DNA from 2 places in the Rhizobium sp. UBA1881 genome. Region 1 is predicted to be linked to the other one. Evidence: predicted binding sites of a transcription regulator. Region 1 holds the regulator's gene; the other holds the start of a gene.
The links. The regulator PhoB, encoded in region 1, activates phosphate uptake and scavenging genes when phosphate is short. The targets are predictions, from matches to a motif close to TGTCATNNANCTGTCAT.
Positions count from the first base shown of each region.

Region 2: B3605_RS25550 (DUF1045 domain-containing protein) is a predicted target of PhoB. The motif match lies at 1,617-1,633, and genes of this name have one in related genera.

Region 1 is NZ_DDHH01000152.1:17,468-22,846, reverse strand. It holds gene pstB (phosphate ABC transporter ATP-binding protein PstB) at 1-562, shown strand, start outside; gene phoU (phosphate signaling complex protein PhoU) at 606-1,319, shown strand; gene phoB (phosphate regulon transcriptional regulator PhoB) at 1,356-2,039, shown strand; gene B3605_RS18275 (GcrA family cell cycle regulator) at 2,122-2,667, opposite strand; gene B3605_RS18270 (aspartate aminotransferase family protein) at 3,095-4,291, shown strand; gene argF (ornithine carbamoyltransferase) at 4,339-5,256, shown strand; gene B3605_RS18260 (Hsp33 family molecular chaperone) at 5,349-5,379, shown strand, end outside.
Region 2 is NZ_DDHH01000213.1:5,862-11,240, forward strand. It holds gene mnmD (tRNA (5-methylaminomethyl-2-thiouridine)(34)-methyltransferase MnmD) at 1-305, opposite strand, end outside; gene B3605_RS25545 (NAD(P)/FAD-dependent oxidoreductase) at 304-1,482, shown strand; gene B3605_RS25550 (DUF1045 domain-containing protein) at 1,706-2,428, shown strand; gene puuE (allantoinase PuuE) at 2,527-3,450, shown strand; gene uraD (2-oxo-4-hydroxy-4-carboxy-5-ureidoimidazoline decarboxylase) at 3,450-3,947, shown strand; gene B3605_RS25565 (nucleotidyltransferase family protein) at 4,008-4,301, shown strand; gene B3605_RS25570 (DUF86 domain-containing protein) at 4,298-4,660, shown strand; gene B3605_RS25575 (nucleotidyltransferase family protein) at 4,731-5,021, shown strand; gene B3605_RS25580 (nucleotidyltransferase family protein) at 5,063-5,353, shown strand; gene B3605_RS25585 (DUF86 domain-containing protein) at 5,350-5,379, shown strand, end outside.

The DNA of each region.
Region 1 (5,379 bases):
CACGCTCGATGGCGATGATATCTACGATCCGGATATCGACGTCGTCGAACTGCGCGCCCGCGTCGGCATGGTGTTCCAGAAGCCGAACCCGTTCCCGAAGTCGATCTACGAAAACGTCGCCTACGGCCCGCGCATCCACGGTCTCGCCAAGGCGAAGGCCGACATGGACGTCATCGTCGAGCAGAGCCTGCAGCGCGCCGGCCTGTGGAACGAAGTCAAGGACCGCGTGCATGAAGGCGGCACCGGCCTTTCGGGCGGCCAGCAGCAGCGTCTGTGCATCGCGCGTGCGATTGCCGTCAGCCCCGAAGTCATCCTGATGGACGAGCCCTGCTCGGCGCTCGACCCGATCGCGACCGCCAAGGTCGAGGAGCTCATCCACGAGCTGCGCGAAGCCTACACGATCGTCATCGTCACGCACTCGATGCAGCAGGCAGCCCGCGTTTCGCAGCGCACCGCCATGTTCCACCTCGGCAACCTCGTCGAGGAGAACGATACCGACAAGATGTTCACCAACCCGGATGATCCGCGCACCCAGGATTACATCATGGGCCGCTTCGGCTGATCTCCGAAACCGGTAAACCTCAGGACATTCAAGGATAAGCCCCATGGCATCGACACATATCTATTCCGCCTACGACGATGATCTCAAGTTCCTGACGCGCCGCATATCCGAAATGGGCGGCCTCGCGGAACAGATGGTCGGCGACGCTGTTCGCGCGCTCGTCAACGGCGACACTTCGCTCGCCCAGAAGGTCATCTCCGACGACGTGATCCTCGATCACGCCGAGCGCGAGATCGGCGAAAAGGCGATCATCACCATCGCCCGCCGCCAGCCGATGGCCGCCGACCTTCGCGAAATCATGGGTTCGATCCGCATCGCGGCCGATCTCGAGCGCGTCGGCGATCTCGGCAAGAACACCGCCAAGCGCGTCATCGCTGTTCAGAGCACCGGCGTTCCGCGCAAGCTCGCCCGTGGCCTCGAGCATCTCTCCGAACTGGCACTCGTCCAGCTCAAGGAGGTTCTCGACGTCTACACCAGCCGCGTTGCAGATCGTGCCAAGTCGATCCGAGAGCGCGACGAGGAAATCGACGCGATGTACACCTCGCTGTTCCGCGAGATGCTGACCTACATGATGGAAGATCCGCGCAACATCACCAGCTGCACGCATCTCCTGTTCTGCGCCAAGAACATCGAGCGCATCGGCGACCACGCCACCAACATCGCAGAGACCATCTACTACATGGCTACCGGCGCCCAGCCGGAAGGCGAGCGTCCGAAGGACGACACCGCCAACACCGTCGGCGCGGTCACGGAATAAGCGTTCCGGACCCACGCCCCCAGGAGACCGAGACGAATGATCCCAAGAGTAGCAGTCGTTGAAGACGAAGAAGCACTGAGCGTGCTTCTTCGCTATAACCTTGAGGCCGAAGGCTTCGAAGTCGATACCATCCTTCGCGGTGACGAGGCCGAGATCCGGCTGCAGGAACGCACGCCTGACCTTTTGATCCTCGATTGGATGCTGCCCGGCGTATCCGGCATCGAGCTCTGCCGTCGCCTGCGCATGCGCCCGGAGACGGAGCGCCTGCCGATCATCATGCTGACCGCCCGTGGCGAGGAAAGCGAACGTGTTCGCGGCCTGTCGACCGGCGCCGACGACTATGTCGTCAAGCCGTTCTCGACACCTGAGCTCGTTGCCCGCGTCAAGGCGATGCTGCGCCGCGCCAAGCCGGAAGTGCTGTCCTCGCTGCTGAAGTGCGGCGATATCGAACTCGATCGCGAAACCCACCGCGTTCACCGCAAGAGCCGCGAAGTCCGCCTCGGACCGACCGAATTCCGCCTACTGGAATTCTTGATGTCGTCGCCGGGCCGCGTCTTCTCCCGCTCGCAGCTGCTCGATGGCGTCTGGGGCCATGACATCTATGTCGACGAGCGCACCGTCGACGTTCACGTCGGCCGCCTGCGCAAGGCGCTCAACTTCTCGAACATGCAGGATGTCATCCGCACCGTTCGCGGCGCTGGTTATTCGATGGAAGCGTAAGACGCTTCCATTTCATCCGGTCCAACGAAAAACGGGCCCCGCGAGGGCCCGTTTTCTTGTGTTCCTTATCCGGCTTTCCGGGTCATGCGACCCGGTTGGCGGCCTTGCGGCGCTCGTTGACCGGCTGGTAGGCCATGCGCTGGTGATAGGTGCAGTACGGCGAGTTGTCAGGGGACTCGCAGCCGCAGAAGTGGAAGTCATCCGTCAGCGGATCGCCGACCGGCCACTTGCACGTACGCTCGGTCAGTTCCGTGAGGCCTAGGCGGCGCGAGATCGGAACGACAACGTTGGAAGCCGGACGGTAACGGACTTCCTCGATCGCATCGATGTCCATCTCTTCCTTGAGAGCCACTGCGCCCTGCGGGCGGGCAACGGCGCGGCTTGGCGAGATGCGTGCGGAATTGAAGCTGTTGGCGGGGCGCGGGGTCGAAACCGCCGGGCGCTTCGGTGCCCGCGTCGCCGTGGTCGTGCCGCCGGCCTTGGCGCGGCCAGGCAGGTTCAGGCGGTGGACCTTGCCGATGACGGCGTTGCGGCTTACACCGCCAAGTTGTGCCGCAATCTGGCTGGCGCTCAGGCCTTCGGCCCAAAGCTTCTTCAGTCTCTCAACGCGCTCGTCTGTCCAGTTCATGCCCTGTCTCCGCCTTATTGCGTTGGTGTAGGCAGAATCCTTCACCCATGGCGCGGACGTGTCCGGACCAAGAAACGCTTGCTCGATTTTGGTGACTAGTTCCGCCGCATGCAGTCTAGTAATTGAGTTTTAACCTAGAGTGAGGGCGACTCCGTGACAAGAGTCGGTTGAATCGCGGCGAATCGATTTCTCGGTTTTCCCCAACTTGCTGGGTGGTAGAGTCATTTCTGCAACATTAGCTGTTGATAGCTCGCCGGCGCCCCGATGCTTGCTTGACGCATGCGACAAAAGCTCAGTTTTGTTGACATCGCACTGCGAAAAGACAATAGTGCCCCTCGCCGCCGAAAGGCGGCATTTTTCATTTCCGGGCACCCGCTTTTTAGCCGGAGTCCGGGCCATTGTTGAGCGAATGACAGGAGATCGCGCCATGGCTGAAGCCGCGCCGCTTTATGATACCTACTCTCGTGCCCCGCTGCGGTTCGAGCGAGGAGAGGGCGTGTGGCTGATCACCGAAACTGGTGAGCGATATCTCGATTTCGGCGCGGGCGTTGCCGTGACCTCCGTCGGCCATAGCCACCCGCACGTCGTCGGCGCGCTGAAGGATCAGGCCGAGAAGGTCTGGCACCTTTCCAACATTTACGAGATCCCCGGCCAGGAGCGCTTCGCCAAGCGGCTGACGGATGCAACCTTCGCGGATAAGGTGTTCTTCACCAATTCCGGCGCCGAGGCTCTGGAGTGCGCGATCAAGACCGCGCGCCGCTACCAGTATTCGAAGGGCCATCCCGAGCGCTTCCACATCATCACCTTCGAAGGCGCCTTCCACGGCCGCACGCTGGCAACGATCGCCGCCGGCGGCCAGGAAAAGTATCTCGAAGGCTTCGGCCCCAAGACGCCCGGTTTCGACCAGGTGCCCTTCGGCGATATCGAAGCCGTCCGTGCCGCCATCACCGATGCCACGGCCGGTATCCTGATCGAGCCGGTACAGGGCGAGGGCGGTATCCGCCCGGCAACCACGGAATTCATGAAGGCGCTGCGCCAGCTCTGCGACGAACACGGCCTGCTTCTGATCCTCGACGAGGTTCAGTCCGGCGTTGGCCGCACCGGCAAGCTCTTCGCGCATGAATGGTCCGGCGTCACGCCCGACATCATGGCGGTCGCCAAGGGCATCGGCGGTGGTTTCCCGCTCGGCGCCTGCCTTGCAACAGCTGAAGCAGCCTCCGGCATGAAGGCCGGCACCCATGGCTCGACCTATGGCGGCAACCCGCTCGCCATGGCCGTCGGCAATGCCGTGCTCGATGTCCTCCTCGAGGAAGGCTTCCTGCGCCACGTCAATGACGTCGCGCTCGTCTTCCGTCAGGGCCTCGCATCGCTGAAGGATCGTTTCCCCGATGTGATCGAGGACATCCGCGGCGAAGGCCTTATGCTCGGCGTCAAGGCGGCCGTTCCGTCGACTGAGCTCCTGCAGGCCATCCGCGCTGCCAACCTGCTGGCCATTCCGGCCGGCGACAACGTCATCCGTTTGCTTCCTCCGCTCGTCGTCACCGCTGACGAAGCCCGCGAAGGCCTCGCGCGTCTCGAACGCGCCGCCGAGAGCGTGCGCGCCAAGGCAAAGAAGACGGCTTGAATGGATGGATGCCCGGCCGGATGGCGGGCGTAACAGGTTAAGGACAGATGGCTTCCCCAAAACACTTTCTCGATCTCTCCGCGGTAACCTCCTCCGACCTCAGGGTCATCATGGATGACGCCAAGACCCGCAAGCAGGCCTTCAAGGCCGGCCAGGGCGACAAGCCGCTGGCAGGCAAGATGCTGGCGATGATCTTCGAAAAGCCCTCGACCCGCACGCGCGTCTCCTTCGACGTCGGCATGCGCCAGCTCGGCGGCGAAACGCTGTTCCTCTCGGGCACCGAAATGCAGCTCGGCCGCGCAGAGACGATTGGCGACACTGCCAAGGTCCTGTCGCGCTATGTCGACGCGATCATGATCCGCACCACCGACCATGCGCGCATGCTGGAGCTCGCCGAACACGCGACCGTCCCCGTCATCAACGCGCTGACGGATGATACCCATCCCTGCCAGATCATGGCCGATATCATGACCTTCGAAGAGCATCGCGGCCCCATCAAGGGCAAGACGATCGCCTGGATGGGCGATGGTAACAACGTGCTGCATTCGCTGGTCGAAGGCGCTGCCCGTTTCGGCTATCGCATGAACATGGCGGTACCCCTTGGTTCCGAGCCGAAGGATCACTATCTGAACTGGGCCCGCAATGAGGGTGCCGAGATCATGCTGAGCCATGATGCAGACCGTGCGGTCGCCGGCGCCGATTGCGTGGTGACCGATACCTGGGTCTCCATGAATCAGGAACATCGGGCCCGGGGTCACAACGTCTTCCAGCCTTATCAGGTCAATTCGGCTTTGATGGCACAGGCCGACAAGGATGCATTGTTCATGCATTGCCTGCCGGCCCATCGTGGTGAGGAAGTTACCGACGAAGTGATCGACGGCCCGCAATCCGTGGTCTTCGATGAAGCGGAAAACCGTCTTCATGCGCAGAAGTCGATTCTTGCTTGGTGCCTGGGCGCGATCTGAACCATACTGGAGGCCACATCGGGCCGGACAGGCCCGTGGCCGCGCTGGCGGATGGACGGGCTCGTCCGCTGCCCTCAGACTAGGAGAAGACCATGGCAGAAGCTGCAGCCACTCTCGGCGAAT
Region 2 (5,379 bases), on a different contig from region 1:
GACATGAAGTGCAGATGCTGGCCTTCCGCGCGCTTCAGCTTCCAGTTCCTGAAGGTCTCGGCGAAGTTCAGGCCGGTGCCGAAACCAAGTTCGCCGATCAGGAAGTTTTGCGCCTCGGCCCATCGCTCGGGCAGGCCGTTTCCGGCGAGGAAGACATGGCCGCATTCGAGGCGGCCGTCGGTCTGGCAATAAAAATGGTCGCCAAAGGCCGGCGAATAGGGCATATCGCCGTCGCGCCATTCAAGCGGCCGGTTCGCCATCTCAGCCTGTGCTAAATTAATCTGATCGGGATCGATGTCTGTCATGTCAACAGCCGATAGTCCGGCCTTGCCCTCGGGTCAATCGTCCACTGAACTGTTGATCGTCGGCGGCGGCATCATGGGGCTTTGGGCCGCCGTTCACGCCGAGCGCATGGGGATCGACGCGGTGCTGATCGATGCCGGCGTGCTTGGAGGCGGGGCGAGCGGCGGGTTGCTCGGCGCGCTGATGCCGCACATGCCGGATAAATGGAACCCGAAGAAGCAGTTTCAGTTCGATGCGCTGGTGGCGCTGGAGGCCGAAGTGGCGCGGCTGGAGGCCGAGACCGGACTCTCAACGGGCTACCGTCGCTCCGGCCGCCTGATCCCGCTGCCCAAGCCGCATCTGCGCGATATCGCGCTCGGGCATTCCGGCGATGCCGACAGCCACTGGCATGCCGGCGAGCGCCGCTTCCATTGGCATGTGATCGATACGCCCGCAGTATCCGGCTGGCCGGACGCTTCCGGTATGGAGGGCGGCTTCGTGCATGACACGCTGGCCGGCCGTGTGGCGCCGCGATCTCTGACGGGTGTGCTCGCAGCCTTTCTCCGCCGCGCCGGACATATCCGCATCATCGAGAATTCAGCCGTTCGCGGCATCGACGCCGAGCGCGGGATCGCCGAGACCGATACCGGTGCGATTGCCTTCGGACATTGCATCATTGCTGCCGGCTACCAGTCGTTTCCGCTTCTGGCGCGCGGCACGGCAGGGCTGACACAGCCGCTCGGGCAGCCGGTGAAGGGCCAGTCGGCGCTCCTGAAGGCCGATATCGATCCTGGCCTTCCGACAATCTTCCGCGATGGGCTTTATGTGGTGGCGCATGAGGGCGGGCATGTCGCGATCGGCAGCACCAGCGAGAACCGCTTCGACGCACCCTTTGCGACTGACGGGCAGCTGGATGTTCTGGTCGAGAAGGCACGGGCGCTGGTGCCTCTGCTGCACGACGCGCCCGTTATCGAGCGCTGGGCCGGGCTGCGGCCGAAGGCGATCGACCGCGATCCGATGATCGGCCCGCATCCCGAACATGAGCGATTGCTGGCGCTGACCGGTGGCTTCAAGGTCAGCTTCGGCCTCGCGCACCGGCTGGCCGAGGCGGTTGTGCACATGTCTGTTGGCAACGCGATACCGTTTGCGGTGCCCGAGAGCTTTCACCTGATCAATCATATTCACGTCGCTTCACGCTAAAGTGCCTCGCGATCGCTTGAATCTTCCCGTTTCGCTCACGCTTTTCCGTTTTGCGCTGTTTAATCCTGAAATCAGCAGCCACTTTCGCGAGATAAACATCAATTCACGTTAAACGTGAATTAGCACTCGCTATCCTTCGTCAATCTGTCATGCAAATCGCCTATCTGCTTGCAAAACGGCGGCGCGCTGACGAGTCGCGCGTGGTGCCGACGGAGAAAATTGCATGCGATACGCCATCTGCTTCACGCCTGCCGCGAATGACCCGCTGTCGCACGCGGCTGCCAATTGGCTTGGCCGAAACGTGTTTTCCGGCGAAATGGTGGAGCCCACGGCGATCCGCGGGCTCAGCATTCACGAGGTCGCCTTTCATACGGCGGTGCCGCGGCGCTACGGTTTTCACGGCGCGCTGAAGGCACCATTCCGGCTTGCGACCGAGATGTCGGAGCCGCAACTCCTGCGGGAACTGATGCGCTTCTGCGGCACGCTGACGCCGTTTTCCATTCCTCGGCTCGAGGTTGCGCGCACCGGTAGCATCTTCAGCCTGGTGCCGTCGCTGCCCTGCGACAACGTCCAGTATCTGGCGTCCTCGATCGTGCAGCAGTTCGACCAGTTTCGCGCGCCGCTCAGCGACGCCGATATCGAGCGCAGCGATCCGGATGGGCTTTCGGCGGCGCAGTTCGCCAATCTGCACCGCTGGGGATGCCCCCATGTGATGGACGAATTCCGCTTCCACATGCCTTTGACCGGTCCGGTCAGCCTGGTCGACATGTCGCGCATCGAGCGTTCGCTGCGCAGCGTTTTCGAACCGGTTCTCATCGATCCGGTGAAGATATCGAACGTGGCGCTGATGGTCGAAGAGGGCAATGGCGGGCCGTTCAGGGTGCATTCGCTGCATCCCATGGGCAAGGTTAGCGCGCGGCGCGAGCGGGTTCCCGTTCCGGCCTAAGCGGTTGTGCCATAAAGGCAAAACTCTGTTGCGCAGTTTCCGTCTCGACATTCGCTCTTGAGGTGTTACCGTTCGCCGACTTTCTGGAAGGTGATTTCATGGTATCCGAGACTTACCCGCGCAATCTCGTCGGCTATGGCCGCAACACCCCCGACCCGAAATGGCCCGGCGGCGCCAATATCGCCGTGCAGTTCGTCATCAATTACGAAGAGGGCGGCGAGAGCTGCATTCTGGATGGCGACGCAGCCTCGGAAAACCTGCTGTCGGAGATCGTCGGCGCGGCAGCCTGGCCCGGCCAGCGCAATCTCAACATGGAATCGATCTATGAATACGGCTCGCGGGCCGGTTTCTGGCGGCTTTGGCGGATGTTCACCGAACTCAAGGTGCAGGCGACCGTCTATGGCGTGACGCAGGCGATGGCGCGCAACCCCGAGGCGGTGGCGGCGATGAAGGAAGCCGGCTGGGAAATCGCCAGCCACGGCTACCGCTGGTTGGAATACAAGGATTTCCAGGAAGAGCTGGAGCGCAAGCATATTCTCGAGGCCGTGCGGCTGCACACGGAGCTCACCGGCGAGCGGCCCTACGGCATGTACCAGGGCAAACCATCCGACAATACGCTGCGGCTGGTGCAGGAAGAGGGCGGCTTTCTTTACTCGTCGGACAGCTATGCCGACGATCTGCCTTTCTGGGTGAAGGGCGTGGACGGCAAACCGTTCCTGATCATCCCCTATACGCTCGAAACCAACGACATGCGTTTTGCCACGCCGCAGGGCTTCAATTCGGGCGACCAGTTCTTCACCTATCTCAAGGATGCCTTCGACACGCTTTATGAAGAAGGAGAGGCGGGCAGCCCGAAGATGATGTCGATCGGCCTGCATTGCCGTCTTGTCGGCCGCCCGGGCCGCGCGGCGGCGCTGAAGCGCTTCATGCAATATGTGCTCGACCACGAGAAGGTGTGGATCCCGCGCCGCATCGAGATCGCCGAGCACTGGCACAAGCACCACAAGCCGGAGGCCATCTGATGATCGCGCGTGACGAATTCATCTCCCGCTTCGGCGGCGTCTTCGAACACTCGCCCTTCATCGCCGAGCGGGCCTTCGACGACGGTTTCGTCGGCGAGACGCTCGATGTCGACCGCGTGCACACGGCGCTGGTGGCGATCTTCCGCGCCGCAAGCGCGGAGGAACGCCTCGGTGTTCTGCGCGCCCACCCGGATCTCGCCGGCCGCCTGGCGATCGCCGGTGAGCTGACGGAGGACAGCAAAAAGGAACAGGCCGGCGCCGGGCTCGACCGGCTGAGCCCCGAGGAGCACCAGCGCTTCACCGAACTCAACCGCTCCTATGTCGAAAAATTCGGCTTTCCCTTCATCATCGCGGTGAAGGGTCTCGACAAGCAGGCGATCCTTTCGGCCTTCGAAAAGCGCATCGACAACAGCCGCGACGCGGAATTCGAAACGGCGACCGCGCAGGTGGAGCGTATCGCGCTGCTGCGGCTTGAGGCGCTGCTGCCTTCGCGCTGAGCGACGCCGCTTTTCTCTTGTCGGTCCGCCGCTTATAGTTGTCGAGAGGGAGCAAAGGCGATGAGACCATCGGAAGTGCTGGAGCAGAACAGGCAGGCGATCCGCGAGGTGACGACGCGCTTCAACGCGACGAACCCGCGTGTGTTCGGTTCGGTGGCGCGGGGTGAGGATCGGGCCGATAGCGATCTGGATATTCTGGTGGACGCTTTGCCGGGAAGCACGCTGCTGACGCTGGGCGGTTTGCAGGATGCGCTCGATCAGATGATGCTGGGTACCGAGGTGCATTTGCTGACACCGGGTGACTTTCCGGAAGATGTGCGCCGTGAGGTTCTGAACGAAGCAAAGCCGATATGAGCCCGGAGCGGATCGCCAAGCTTCTCGATCGTATGAGGCAGGCGGCGGCCGATGCCCATCGCATGATCGAAAACGTCAGCAGGGAAGAATTCATCGATAATCTTGTCCTGCAGCGGGCTGTGGGTATGAGCCTGCTCATGGCTTCTGAAATCGCATCGCAACTCCTCAAGGCGCATCCGGAGTTCGTATCCGACCACCCTGAATTTCCCTGGGCCGCCATGCGGGGCATGCGCAACCGCATTGCTCACGAATATTTCGACATTGATTTGGATAAGGTTTGGGCCACCGCGAAGGACGATGTTCCCAATCTGCTGACGGCGCTCGATTCTATTCGCCAGTGGCGAATGCAGGGTGAGTAGCGGGCGGTCTCGAAGACCGCTTTTCTCTTTTCGATCCGCCGCTTATAGTCGTCGCACAGGAGCGAAGACTATGAGACCATCCGAGGCGCTGGAGCAAAACAGGCAGGCGATCCGCGAGGCGACCAAGCGCTTCAACGCGGCGAACCCGCGTGTGTTCGGCTCGGTGGCGCGGGGCGAGGATCGGGCGGATAGCGATCTGGATATTCTAGTGGATGCGTTGCCGGGGACGTCGTTGTTCGATCTCGGCGGGTTGCTGGAAGAGTTGAAGGATATTCTGGGGACGGATGTTCATCTTTTGACGCCTGGCGACTTCCCCGAAGATGTCCGACGGCGCGTTCTCGAAGAGGCCAAGCCGATATGAATTCGACCATTATTCTTGCCGAGTCGTAGTGTGAGAAGACCATGAGACCATCCGAAGTGCTGGAGAGAAACAGGCAGGCGATCCGCGAGGCGACGACGCGCTTCAACGCGGCGAACCCGCGTGTCTTCGGTTCGGTGGCGCGCGGCGAGGATCGGGTGGATAGCGATCTCGATATTCTGGTCGATACGCTGCCGGGAACGTCGTTGTTCGATCTCGGCGGATTGCTGGAAGAGTTGAAGGATATTCTGGGGGTGAAGGTGGATCTGGTGACGCCGGGCGGCTTGCCTGAGAACATTCGCGAGCGTGTATTGTCGGAAGCGACCCGTATATGAGCGCGGAGAGGCTGGTCGATTATATC